DNA from 3 places in the Streptomyces sp. NPDC005863 genome. Region 2 is predicted to be linked to each of the others. Evidence: riboswitches for the same ligand, from Rfam matches in the RefSeq annotation. Region 2 holds a riboswitch; each other region holds the start of a gene.
What was found. A riboswitch is a leader RNA that binds a small molecule or an ion and turns the genes downstream of it on or off. The one in region 2 is predicted to bind thiamine pyrophosphate.
Positions count from the first base shown of each region.

Region 1: another riboswitch for thiamine pyrophosphate. It lies ahead of thiC (phosphomethylpyrimidine synthase ThiC); the one in region 2 lies ahead of thiO (glycine oxidase ThiO).
Region 3: another riboswitch for thiamine pyrophosphate. It lies ahead of ACFYO9_RS00435 (thiamine ABC transporter substrate-binding protein); the one in region 2 lies ahead of thiO (glycine oxidase ThiO).

Region 1 is NZ_JBIAII010000007.1:249,604-253,843, reverse strand. Features, by position in the region: gene ACFYO9_RS24930 (hypothetical protein) at 1-496, shown strand, start outside; gene thiC (phosphomethylpyrimidine synthase ThiC) at 791-2,590, opposite strand; TPP riboswitch at 2,583-2,737, opposite strand; gene ACFYO9_RS24920 (YibE/F family protein) at 2,809-4,240, shown strand, end outside.
Region 2 is NZ_JBIAII010000003.1:161,810-166,049, forward strand. Features, by position in the region: gene ACFYO9_RS13105 (Rv2175c family DNA-binding protein) at 1-62, opposite strand, end outside; gene ACFYO9_RS13110 (FAD-dependent oxidoreductase) at 164-1,399, opposite strand; TPP riboswitch at 1,530-1,643, shown strand; gene thiO (glycine oxidase ThiO) at 1,641-2,879, shown strand; gene thiS (sulfur carrier protein ThiS) at 2,876-3,088, shown strand; gene ACFYO9_RS13125 (thiazole synthase) at 3,092-3,886, shown strand; gene pknB (Stk1 family PASTA domain-containing Ser/Thr kinase) at 4,030-4,240, shown strand, end outside.
Region 3 is NZ_JBIAII010000001.1:116,597-120,836, reverse strand. Features, by position in the region: gene frr (ribosome recycling factor) at 1-169, shown strand, start outside; gene ACFYO9_RS00445 (phosphatidate cytidylyltransferase) at 202-1,311, shown strand; gene rlmN (23S rRNA (adenine(2503)-C(2))-methyltransferase RlmN) at 1,408-2,514, shown strand; TPP riboswitch at 2,556-2,672, shown strand; gene ACFYO9_RS00435 (thiamine ABC transporter substrate-binding protein) at 2,749-3,834, shown strand; gene ACFYO9_RS00430 (ABC transporter permease) at 3,810-4,240, shown strand, end outside.

The DNA of each region.
Region 1 (4,240 bases), on a different contig from region 2:
GATCTTCCTGCTCGTCGGCTACATCCTGAAGATGCTCACCCCGGAGCCCGCCTTCGCGGACACCCTGCTCACGGTGGGCTGGCTGTTCGGCGCGCTCACCGCCGGGGGCATCCTGGTCGCGGCGGTCGGTCTGCTCCTGACCGCTCTGCGCAACGGCTCCACCTCGCTCCAGGCCGAACTGCACGGCGAGCGGTACGAGGAGGTCTCCCGCGCCAGAGAGGACTGGGGCCGGGCGCTCCTCGAACGCGGCGTCGTGCCGTTCCTCCGCGAGGCGCTGACCGACCCGGGCGCGGCTCCCGCCGCCCGGACGTCGGCGTCGGGTTCCGGGGCCGGGGCGGGCGCCTCCGGCGGTCACGGCCGGATGCCGCAACTCGGTTATCACCGGCCGGGGTTCAGCAGCCCGGAGGGTGGCCCGGCCGCGGGTTCGCGGCCGAGCTACTCGAGCCCCGACTTCTCCAGCCCCGATTTCGGCGGGCCCGACCACAAGCCGGAGTAGCGGGCCCGGGTCCGGGTCCGCTGTCGAAGTGTCGCCGCCGGCGAATGGCGAGCGGTGACGCTCGGGGAGGCGTCGTCCAGGTCGGACGCGCAGGGGAGGCGCGCCGACGGCGACAGGACGACGACGCCAGGTGGGCGGTTTGCCCTGCGCAGGCCGCGGTGGGCGTGGTGGAACGTGGTGGGACGCCACCGGCCGGGTGCCGGTGGCGTTCCGTTGCGGCTGCCGCGTCCGTTGCGGCTGCCTCGTCTCTTGCGGCTGCCTCGTCCCTTGCGGCCGGCCCGCCCGCGCGGTCGGTCAGTCGGCGATCGGCAGGTAGACCCGGTTGCCCGCCGCCACGAACTCCTTGGACTTCTGCTCCATCCCCGCCTCGATGTCCGCCTCACCGAGATCGCCGCCGTGCTGACGCCGGATGTCCTGCGAGATCTTCATGCTGCAGAACTTCGGCCCGCACATCGAGCAGAAGTGCGCCGTCTTGGCGGGCTCGGCCGGCAGCGTCTCGTCGTGGAACTCCCGTGCCGTGACCGGGTCGAGGGCCAGATTGAACTGGTCCTCCCAGCGGAACTCGAAGCGCGCGTCCGAGAGCGCGTCGTCCCAGTCCTGCGCGCCCGGATGCCCCTTGGCGAGGTCCGCCGCGTGCGCCGCGATCTTGTACGTGATGACACCGGTCTTCACGTCGTCCCGGTTGGGCAGGCCCAGGTGCTCCTTGGGGGTGACGTAACAGAGCATCGCCGTGCCCCACCAGCCGATCATCGCGGCGCCGATGCCGGAGGTGATGTGGTCGTAGGCGGGCGCGATGTCCGTGGTCAGCGGGCCGAGCGTGTAGAACGGCGCCTCCTCGCAGATCTCCTGCTGAAGGTCGATGTTCTCCTTGATCTTGTGCATCGGGACGTGCCCGGGGCCCTCGATCATCGTCTGTACGTTGTGACGCTTGGCGATCGTGTTGAGTTCCCCGAGCGTCCTGAGCTCGGCGAACTGCGCCTCGTCGTTGGCGTCCGCGATCGAACCGGGCCGCAGCCCGTCACCCAGCGAGTACGTCACGTCGTACGCCGCGAGGATCTCGCAGAGCTCCTCGAAGTGCTCGTAGAGGAAGCTCTCCTTGTGGTGCGCCAGACACCAGGCCGCCATGATCGAACCGCCGCGCGAGACGATGCCGGTCTTGCGGCGCGCGGTGAGCGGCACGTACGGAAGGCGCACTCCCGCGTGCACCGTCATGTAGTCCACGCCCTGCTCGGCCTGCTCGATGACCGTGTCCTTGTAGATCTCCCAGGTCAGCTCCTCGGCCTTGCCGTCGACCTTCTCCAGGGCCTGGTAGAGCGGCACGGTGCCGATCGGCACGGGGGAGTTGCGCAGGACCCACTCGCGGGTGGTGTGGATGTTGCGGCCGGTGGACAGATCCATGACCGTGTCGGCGCCCCACTTGGTCGCCCACGTCATCTTGTCCACCTCCTCCTCGATGGACGAGGTGACCGCGGAGTTCCCGATGTTGGCGTTCACCTTCACCAGGAACTTCTTGCCGATGATCATCGGCTCGATCTCCGGGTGGTTGACGTTCGCCGGGATCACCGCGCGCCCCGCGGCGACCTCCGCCCGCACGACCTCGGGGTCGAGGTTCTCGCGGATCCCGATGAACTCCATCTCGGGCGTGATCTCGCCGCGGCGCGCGTACGCGAGCTGCGTCACCGCCTGCCCCTCGCGGGCGCGGCGCGGCTGACGGGGGCGGCCGGGGAAGACCGCGTCGAGGTTCTTGAGGCCACCTCGCGGTGAGGTGTGCTTGAGCCCGTCGTCCTCGGGCCGGGGCGGCCGTCCGACGTACTCCTCGGTGTCGCCGCGGGCGATGATCCAGTTCTCCCGCAGCGGCGGCAGACCGCGGCGGACGTCGGTCTCGGCCGACGGGTCGGTGTACGGACCTGAGGTGTCGTACAGGGTGACGGCCTTGCCGTTGGTCAGGTGCACCTGGCGGACCGGCACGCGCAGGTCGGGGCGCGAACCCTCGACATACGCCTTGTGCCAGCCGATGGACTTCCCGGCCTCGTCAGCTGCGGCGGTGCTGTTGTCGCTGCTGGAGGCAGGCGTGCGTGCGTCCGATGTGGTCATGAGACCTACTCCCTACGCCGGCATTACCCGGTAACAGGTTCGGCGGTCGACGCAGCGGATCCCGTACGGCTCGTGCACATTCGTGCCGTTTCGTACGGAGGTCAGCGCCCTCTCAGCCCGGTGCTCCGAGCTCCCGCGATTGCAAAGGTGGCTCCACGCTAGCGTCATGTCGGGCGCGCTGAACAGAGGGCCCCCTCCGTTCTTGCGATGATCGGGCAGTGACCACCACAGAGCCGCCGCTCCCGCCGCCCTCTCACCCCCCATCCGGACACCCCGCCCCCGTCCCACCCTCCGACCGTCACGCCACGCCCCCTGAACACGGTCACGGCGTGCACGGCAACGGAGATCATGGCGGGCATGGAGACGGCGGTCACGGCGGTCACGGCAACGGAGGTCACGGCCACTCGCACAGTCACGGTCCGGCCGCCCCCGTCTCCCAGCATCTGCGCAAGGTCATCGCCGCGATCCTGATCCCCTTCGCCGCCGCGGTCGTCGTGGGCCTGGCGGTGCTGTGGCCGGGAGGCACACCCGGGCACGAGCGCACCGGCGTCGGCTTCGACCGGCAGACCCAGTCGGCGAAGGTCACGAAGATGCAGGAGCTCCCCTGCAAGGACCTCAACCCCTCGCAGACCCCGCCGAACGGCGACACCTCCACCGCCGAAGGCCAGTCCGCGCAGTCCCGGGCGGCGGGCACCTGCAAGCGGGCCACGGTCGAGGTCACCAGCGGCGACGACACGGGCCGCACCTTCACCGAGATCATCCAGCCGGACTCCCCCCGGCAACTGAAACAGGGTCAGAAGGTGGTGGTCGCCTACGAACCCAAGGCCCCCGAAGGCCTCCAGTACTCCGTCACCGACGTGAACCGCAAGCTCCCTATGGCGCTGCTCGCCGGCATCTTCGCCCTCGCCGTCGTCGTGGTGGGCCGGCTGCGCGGCGTGATGGCCCTGGTCGCCCTCGCCATCAGCTTCCTGGTGCTCACCTTCTTCATCCTGCCGGCCATCCTGCAGGGCTCGAACCCGCTGGTGGTGGCGGTGATCGGGGCGAGCGCCATCATGCTGATCGCGCTCTATCTCTGCCACGGCCTCACGGCCCGTACGTCGGTCGCGGTGCTCGGCACGCTCATCTCCCTCCTCCTGATCGGTTTTCTCGGCTCCCTCTTCATCGGCTGGGCCTCGCTGACCGGCAACACGGACGACAACACCGGCCTCATCCATGGCCTGTACCCGTCCATCGACATGAGCGGCCTCCTCCTCGCGGGCGTCATCATCGGCTCGCTCGGCGTCCTCGACGACGTGACGGTCACCCAGACCTCCGCCGTCTGGGAACTGCATCAGGCCAACCCGACGATGGGCTGGCGCGGCCTCTACCGGGCGGGCATCCGCATCGGCCGCGACCACATCGCCTCGGTCGTCAACACCCTCGTCCTCGCCTACGCGGGCGCCGCGCTGCCCCTCCTTCTGCTCTTCTCCATCGCCCAGTCCAGTGTGGGCACGGTGGCCAACAGCGAATTGGTCGCCGAGGAGATCGTGCGTACCCTCATCGGCTCGATCGGCCTGGTCGCCTCGGTGCCGGTGACAACCGCGCTGGCCGCCCTGGTCGTCTCGGCGGACCGCACATCCGGCTCGGGGAGCGGTGCGGCCTCCGGGCTGG
Region 2 (4,240 bases):
ATGTCGGGGAGGTACAGCCAGGCGGGGACGAGCGCGTCGGTCTTCGTGTCAATCTCGGTCACAGGCCCAGGGTATCTCTGGCCGGGGGCCTTGGGCGGATGGCGGGGGCGGACGCCTTCTTCTGACGCCCGCCTCACAGGACTGTCTTCTTCAGACGCCCGCTTCAGAGGGCCGCCTTCTTCAGGGGCACCGACGCGTCCACCACCAGGGCCGGGTCCAGCGGCGTCGACGACTCGATGAGCCGGCGGCCCTGGGCCAGGTCCCTCGGGCGGCCCACCGCGAGGACCGCGACCAGGGCGCCGTCCCGCAGCCAGCACACCGACCAGGCCATGCCCGTCGGGTCGCCCCGCCACACCAGCTCGTCGGCGCCCTCGTGGTGGCCCGCGTACTGCACGAAGCGGCCGAACTGCTCCGACCAGAAGTACGGCACCGGGTCGTACGGGGCCGGCGTCTCGCCGATGATGTTCGCCGCCACGGTGCGCGGGCCCTGCAGGGCGTTGTCCCAGTGGTGCACGAGGAGGCGTTCGCCGTACCGCGCGGAGGGGAAGGACGCGCAGTCGCCGACCGCGTACACGTCGGGCGCCGACGTGTGCAGGCGGTCGTCGGTCACGACCTCGCGGTGCGCACCGAGCTCGATGCCGGAGCCGGTCAGCCAGCCGGTGGCGGGGCGGGCCCCGATGCCGACGACCACGGCGCCCGCGGGCAGCCGGGTGCCGTCGGCCAGGACGACCGCGCCCGGCTCGACGCGGGCCACGCGCGCGCGGGTGCGCAGCACCGCTCCGGAGTCCGCGTACCAGCCCGCCATGGGGGCCGCGACCGCCTCGGGGAGCGCCCCGGCGAGGGGCCGTGCCGCGGCCTCCACGACGGTGACCGCGCAGCCCGCCTCGCGCGCGGCCGTCGCGAACTCGGCGCCGATCCAGCCCGCCCCGACCACCACGACGTCGTGCTGCTCGGCGAGGACCGGGCGCAGCCGCGCGGCGTCGTCCAGGGTGCGCAGCAGATGGACGCCGGGCACGCCCTCGGTGCCGGGCAGCGTGATGGGCTCGGCGCCGGTCGCAAGGACCAGGACGTCGTAGCCGAGGGGGCCGTCCGCGGTGTCCAGGGCGTGGTCGGCGGGGCGGACCCCGGTGACCGTGCGGCCCAGGCTCAGCTCGATGCCGAGCGCCTCGAAGTCGATGTCGAAGGCGGAGCCCTCCGCCTTGCCGAGCAGCACCGCCTTGGACAGCGGCGGCCTGTCGTACGGCTGGTGCGGCTCGGCCCCGACGACGGTGACCGCGCCGGTGAACCCCTGCTCGCGCAGTGCCACCGCGGTCTGCACGCCGGCCATCCCCGCGCCGACGATGACGACGCGCCGCTCCGACTGCCCCTGATTCGCGCTCTGCCTCTGCTGGTCGCTCACCCGATCACTGTAGGGCGGCGGGCAAGAGCGCCCGCAGGCGCGGGGCAGGAGATCTCTGACACACCGTCACCGCCCGTACCCGGACGGCTCCCCTACTGCCGCGCGGGGCGACGGGCTAGGGTGGCCGGTGCAGAGCACTCGCGGGAGCCCGGACGCACCGGGCTGAGAGGGAGGCTGGGACGGCCTCCGACCGTACGAACCTGATCCGGGTCATGCCGGCGAAGGGAGGGGCTGGACGCCCATGCATCCACCACAGACGACACATCCCCGTACGACCGCGTCGTCCGCGACCTGTGACGTCCTCGTCGTCGGGGGCGGTGTCATCGGCCTGGTCACGGCCTGGCGCACCGCACAGCGCGGGCTCTCCGTCGCGGTCGTCGACCCCGAGCCCGGCGGCGGCGCGGCGCGGGTCGCGGCGGGCATGCTGGCCGCCGTCACCGAGCTGCACTACGGCGAGGAGACGCTGCTCGCCCTCAATCTGGCCTCCGCGCGCCGCTATCCGGCCTTCGCCGCGGAGCTGGCCGAGGCGAGCGGGCGCGACCTCGGCTACCGCGCGTGCGGCACGCTCGCCGTCGCGCTCGACTCCGACGACCGCGCCCACCTGCGCGAACTGCTCGCCCTGCAGCACCGTTCGGGTCTCGAGTCGCAGTGGCTGAGCGGCCGCGAGTGCCGCCGCCTTGAGCCGATGCTGGCGCCGGGTGTGCGCGGCGGGCTGCGCGTCGACGGCGATCATCAGGTCGACCCGCGCCGGCTCACCGCGGCGCTCATGGTGGCCTGCGAGCGGGCCGGTGTGGTCTTCCACCGCGCCCGGGCCGAGCGCCTGTGCGTCGTACGCGACCGGGCGGCCGGGGTGGTCCTCGCGGACGGCACCGAGCTCGGCGCGGCGCAGACCGTGCTCGCGGCGGGCAGCCTCAGCGGGCGCCTCGCCGGCGTCCCGGACGACGTCCTGCCGCCGGTCCGCCCGGTCAAGGGACAGGTGCTGCGGCTGACGGTGCCGAAGGCGTACGCGCCGTTCCTGAGCCGCACCGTGCGGGCCGTGGTGCGCGGCAGCCACCTCTACCTCGTACCGCGCGAGAGCGGCGAGCTCGTCGTCGGCGCGACCACCGAGGAGCTCGGCTGGGACACCACGGTCACCGCGGGCGGCGTGTACGAGCTGCTGCGGGACGCCCACGAGCTGGTGCCCGGCATCACGGAGCTGCCGCTCACCGAGACCCTCGCGGGGCTGCGGCCCGGCTCGCCCGACAACGCGCCGCTGCTCGGTCCCACGCGGCTGCCCGGCCTCCACCTGGCCACCGGCCACTACCGCAACGGCGTCCTGCTGACGCCGCTCACGGGGGACGTGATGGCGCACGTGCTGACCACCGGTGAACTGCCCGAGGAGGCGCGCCCGTTCACCCCGCGCCGCTTCGACGGCGCCGCCGCCGAGAGCCCCGCACCCCTTCCGCCCCGCCCGCAGTCCTTCACGGAGCAGCCCGTATGAGCACGCCGTTCGCCGTTTCCGTCAACGGAGAAGCACGGGAGGTGGCCTCGGGCACCACGCTCGACGCCCTCGTCGCCACGCTCTCCACCGCGCACTCCGGTGTCGCCGCCGCCGTCAACGAAACCGTCGTCCCGCGCGCGCAGTGGCCCCGCACGCCGCTCGCCGAGGGTGACCGCGTCGAAGTACTCACCGCCGTCCAGGGAGGCTGAACCATGGCAGACGACCCCTTCGTCATCGGCGGGCTCACCTTCTCCTCGCGCCTGATCATGGGCACGGGCGGCGCGCCGAGCCTCGACGTCCTCGAGCGCTCCCTCGTCGCGTCCGGCACCGAGCTGACCACGGTCGCGATGCGCCGCCTCGACCCGGGCGTGCAGGGTTCGGTGCTCTCCGTCCTCGACCGGCTCGGCATCCGCGTCCTGCCCAACACAGCGGGCTGCTTCACCGCGGGCGAGGCCGTCCTGACCGCACGTCTCGCGCGTGAGGCGCTCGGCACGGACCTGGTGAAGCTGGAGGTGATCGCCGACGAGCGCACCCTGTTGCCCGACCCCGTCGAGCTCCTGGACGCCGCCGAGATCCTGGTGGACGACGGCTTCACCGTGCTGCCGTACACCAATGACGACCCGGTGCTCGCGCGGAAGCTGCAGGACGTGGGGTGCGCGGCGATCATGCCGCTCGGCTCGCCCATCGGCTCCGGGCTCGGCATCCGCAACCCGCACAACTTCCAGCTGATCGTGGAGCACGCGCGCGTGCCGGTCATCCTCGACGCGGGCGCGGGCACGGCGTCCGACGCGACGATCGCCATGGAGCTGGGGTGCGCGGGTGTGATGCTCGCCTCCGCGGTGACCCGGGCGCAGGAGCCGGTGCTGATGGCGGAGGCGATGCGGCACGGCGTGGAGGCGGGGCGGCTCGCGCACCGGGCCGGGCGGATCCCGCGGCGGCACTTCGCGGAGGCGTCCTCGCCCGTGGCGGGCATGGCCCGGCTCGATCCGGAGCGGCCGGCCTTCTGACCTCGGTCCGGAGCGGCGGGCCTGCCGACCTCGATGGCAGCGGCCCGTACGGTGTGGGCGGGAGCGTCACAGCTCGGCTGCAGTCCCGCCCGGAAGCGCCCGGGCCGCTGGAGGCGTCGGCGGCGCCTCGTAGACTCCCCTGCGTGGACACGACCCTTCAGGACCCGCTCGTCGGGCAGCTGCTCGACAGCCGTTACCGCATCGACGGACGCGTCGCGGTCGGCGGGATGGCCACGGTCTACCGGGCCGTGGACACCCGCCTCGACCGCGTGCTCGCGCTCAAGGTGATGCATCCGACGCTGGCGGCCGACGCCTCCTTCGTCGACCGCTTCATCCGCGAGGCGAAGTCGGTGG
Region 3 (4,240 bases), on a different contig from region 2:
GATCCGTCGCAAGGCCAAGGAGGCCCTCGACAAGGCGATCAAGGACGGCGACATCGGCGAGGACGAGGGCCGCCGCGGCGAGAAGGAGCTCGACGACACCACCGCGAAGTACGTCACGCAGGTGGACGAGCTGCTCAAGCACAAGGAAGCCGAGCTGCTCGAAGTCTGAGGCTCGAGTCCGAGGAATCAGGGAACCGATTCGTGAACGACTCTTCCTGGGGGGCGCCGCCCAGAGCCGGGTATTGGGGGCCGCCCGACCAGGGACCCGGTCAGGGGGCGACCCCGCCAGGTCCCGCGTACGATGCGCAGGACGCGCTGTTTCCGTCCGAGACGCAGCCCATGCCCATCGTGCCCGACGTACCCGTGACCGGCTCACACCAGGACGACGGCCGGGGGGCCACTCGGACGGGCGGCCCCCTGTACCGTGACGAGCCCTCGCAGGAGCCCATGCCCAGCGCACCACAGCCGCAGCCGGCCCCGGCCGCCCCGCAGAAGAAGAGCGCGGGCCGCGACCTCGGGGCGGCCATAGGAGTCGGTGTGGGACTCGGCGCGGTGATCGTCGCGTCGCTGTTCATCGTGAAGGCCGTCTTCATCGGCGTCATAGCGGTGGCCGTCGTCGTCGGCCTCTGGGAGCTCACCTCGCGGCTCGAGGAGCGCAAGGGCATCAAGGCGCCGCTCGTGCCGCTCGCGGTGGGTGGCGCGGCGATGGTCGTCGCCGGTTACGTGCGCGGGGCCGAGGGTGCGTGGGTCGCGATGGCCCTCACCGCGCTCGCGGTCCTCGTCTGGCGGATGACCGAGCCGCCCGAGGGCTATCTGAAGGACGTCACGGCGGGGGTCTTCGCGGCCTTCTACGTCCCGTTCCTCGCGACGTTCGTGGCGCTGATGCTCACCGCCGACGACGGCCCGTACCGGGTGCTCACCTTCCTGCTCCTGACCGTGGTCAGCGACACGGGGGCGTACGCGATCGGCTGGCGCTTCGGCAAGCACAAGCTGGCGCCGCGCATCAGCCCCGGCAAGACCCGCGAGGGCCTGGTCGGCGCGGTCACCTTCGCGATGGCGGCGGGCGCGCTCTGTCTGCAGTTCCTCATCGACGACGGCGCCTGGTGGCAGGGCCTGGTGATCGGCTTCGCGGTCGCGGCGAGCGCGACGCTCGGTGACCTCGGCGAGTCGATGATCAAGCGGGACCTCGGCATCAAGGACATGGGCACGCTGCTGCCGGGCCACGGCGGCATCATGGACCGCCTGGACTCGCTCCTTCCGACGGCGCCCGTGGTGTGGCTGCTGCTCGTTCTCTTTGTCGGGTCAGGCTGAGGTGCACATCGTCTGACCTGCGTGTTCGTGGGTGAGGGGTCCGTTGTCCACAGGGCGGCGGGCCCCTCCTCGTATGTCTGCGACACTGGAAGGACCATGCCTGTACCCGGAGAACTCACCTTCGTCGCGCCCCGCGGAGCCAAGAAGCCGCCGCGGCACCTCGCCGACCTCACGCCCGCCGAGCGGAAGGAAGCCGTCGCCGCCACCGGCGAGAAGCCGTTCCGCGCCAAGCAGCTCTCGCAGCACTACTTCTCGCGGTATGCGCACGACCCGGCCGAGTGGACCGACATCCCGGCCGGGGCGCGCGAGAAGCTGCGGGAGGCGCTGCTGCCCGATCTGATGTCCGTGGTGCGGCACATCAGCTGTGACGACGACACGACCCGCAAGACGCTCTGGCGGCTCTTCGACGGGACGCTCGTCGAGTCCGTCCTGATGCGCTACCCGGACCGGGTCACCATGTGCATCAGCTCCCAGGCGGGCTGCGGCATGAACTGCCCGTTCTGCGCCACCGGACAGGCCGGCCTGGACCGGAACCTGTCGACCGGCGAGATCGTGCACCAGATCGTGGACGGCATGCGGGCGCTGCGGGACGGCGAGATCCCGGGCGGGCCCGCGCGGCTCTCCAACATCGTCTTCATGGGCATGGGCGAGCCGCTGGCCAACTACAACCGGGTGACCGGCGCGATCCGCCGGCTCACCGACCCGGAGCCGGACGGCCTCGGCCTCTCGCAGCGCGGGATCACGGTGTCGACGGTGGGGCTCGTGCCCGCCATCCACCGGCTCTCCGACGAGGGCTTCAAGTGCCGCCTCGCGATCTCGCTGCACGCGCCGGACGACGAGCTGCGCGACACCCTCGTCCCGGTGAACACGCGCTGGCAGGTGCGCGAGGTGCTCGACGCGGGCTGGGAGTACGCCGCGAAGTCGGGCCGTCGCCTCTCCATCGAGTACGCGCTGATCAGGGACATCAACGACCAGGCATGGCGTGGTGACCGGCTCGGGCGGATGCTCAAGGGCAAGCCGGTGCACGTCAACCTGATCCCGCTGAACCCGACGCCGGGCTCGAAGTGGACCGCCTCGCGGCCCGAGGACGAGAAGGCGTTCGTGGAGGCCATCGCCGCCCATGGCGTGCCGGTCACCATCCGGGACACCCGGGGCCAGGAGATCGACGGAGCGTGCGGCCAGCTCGCCGCGGCCGAGAGGTAGTCTGACGGGCGTGCGGGCGTACGCCTCGTACACACATCTGCATATTCCGACAGGGGAGCGCCACAGCGCTGAGAGTGCGGCACCTTGGACAGGTGGGCCGCAGACCCTCTGAACCTCGCCCAGGTCATTCTGGGTAGGAAGTTCGGGCATCACTCAAGCTGTAGCGTCCTGCCCGCGTGCCCCCGGCCCGCGGGCAGGGCCGCGTCTCTTCCTGGTCACCCAGGAGGAAATCCAGTGAGCACCACCAAGAAGGTCACGTCCACCGCGGTGGCGGTGGGCATCGGGCTCGTCGCCCTCTCCGCGTGCGGCAGCTCCGACGGCGGGTCGGGGAAGACCGACTCCAAGACCGTCACCCTCGTCAGCCACGACTCCTTCAACGTCTCCAAGGACGTGCTGAAGGACTTCGAGAAGCGGTCCGGGTACAAGGTCAGGGTCCTGAAGGACGGCGACGCGGGCGCCGCCGTGAACAAGGCGATCCTCTCCAAGGACAACCCGCAGGGCGACGTCTTCTTCGGCGTCGACAACACCCTGCTGTCGCGGGCGCTCGACAACGGGCTCTTCCAGCCGTACGAGGCCAAGGGCGCGGAGAAGATCAAGCCGGAGTTCCGCGTCGACGGGGACAAGCACCGGGTCACGCCCGTCGACAGCGGCGACATCTGCGTGAACTACGACAAGAAGTACTTCGCCGACAAGAAGCTGGCGCCGCCGAAGTCCTTCGAGGACCTGACGAAGCCCGCGTACAAGAACCTGCTCGTCACCGAGAACACCTCGACGTCGTCGCCCGGCCTCGGCTTCCTGCTCGGCACCGCCGCGAAGTACGGCGACCAGGGCTGGGAAGGCTACTGGAAGAAGCTCAAGGCCAACGGCGTCAAGGTCGTCGACGGCTGGGAGCAGGCCTACAACGAGGAGTTCTCCGGGTCGGCCGGCGGCAAGAAGGCCAAGGGCGACCGGCCGCTCGTCGTCTCCTATGCCTCCTCGCCGCCCGTCGAGGTGCTCTACGGGAAGCCGCAGCCCAAGGAGGCGCCGACCGGCGTCGCCACCGGCACCTGCTTCCGTCAGGTGGAGTACGCGGGCCTGCTCAGCCACGCGGGCAACACCAAGGGCGGCAAGGCGCTCCTGGACTTCCTCGCGGGCCGGAAGTTCCAGGAGGACATGCCGCTGAACATGTTCGTGAACCCGGTGCGCGAGGGCGCGAAGCTGCCCGCGCTCTTCACCGAGCACGGCGTCACGGTCGACAAGCCGCAGACCATGGATCCGAAGAAGATCGCCGACAATCGCGAGCCGTGGATCAAGTCGTGGACCTCGCTCGTACTGAAGTAGCGGCCAAGGCGAAGCCCCGCGAGGGCGCCGGCCCGGGGAGTGCGGCGCGGCTCGGCCTGATGGCCCTGCCCGTCGCGTTCTTCGCGCTCTTCTTCGCCTACCCGGTCACGGCGATCGTCGCGCGCGGGCTGCACATCGACGGCGGCTGGCGGTTCGGCCGGATCGTGGACGTCCTCGGGCAGTCCGACATCCGGCACGTGCTGTGGTTCACCACCTGGCAGGCGCTCGCCTCGACCGCGCTCACGCTGCTGATCGCGCTCCCCGGCGCGTACGTCTTCGCGCGCTTCGACTTCCCCGGCAAGCAGGTGCTGCGGGCGGTCGTCACCGTGCCGTTCGTGCTGCCCACGGTCGTCGTCGGGACCGCGTTCCTCGCGCTGATCGGGCGCGGCGGGCTCTTCGACGAGCT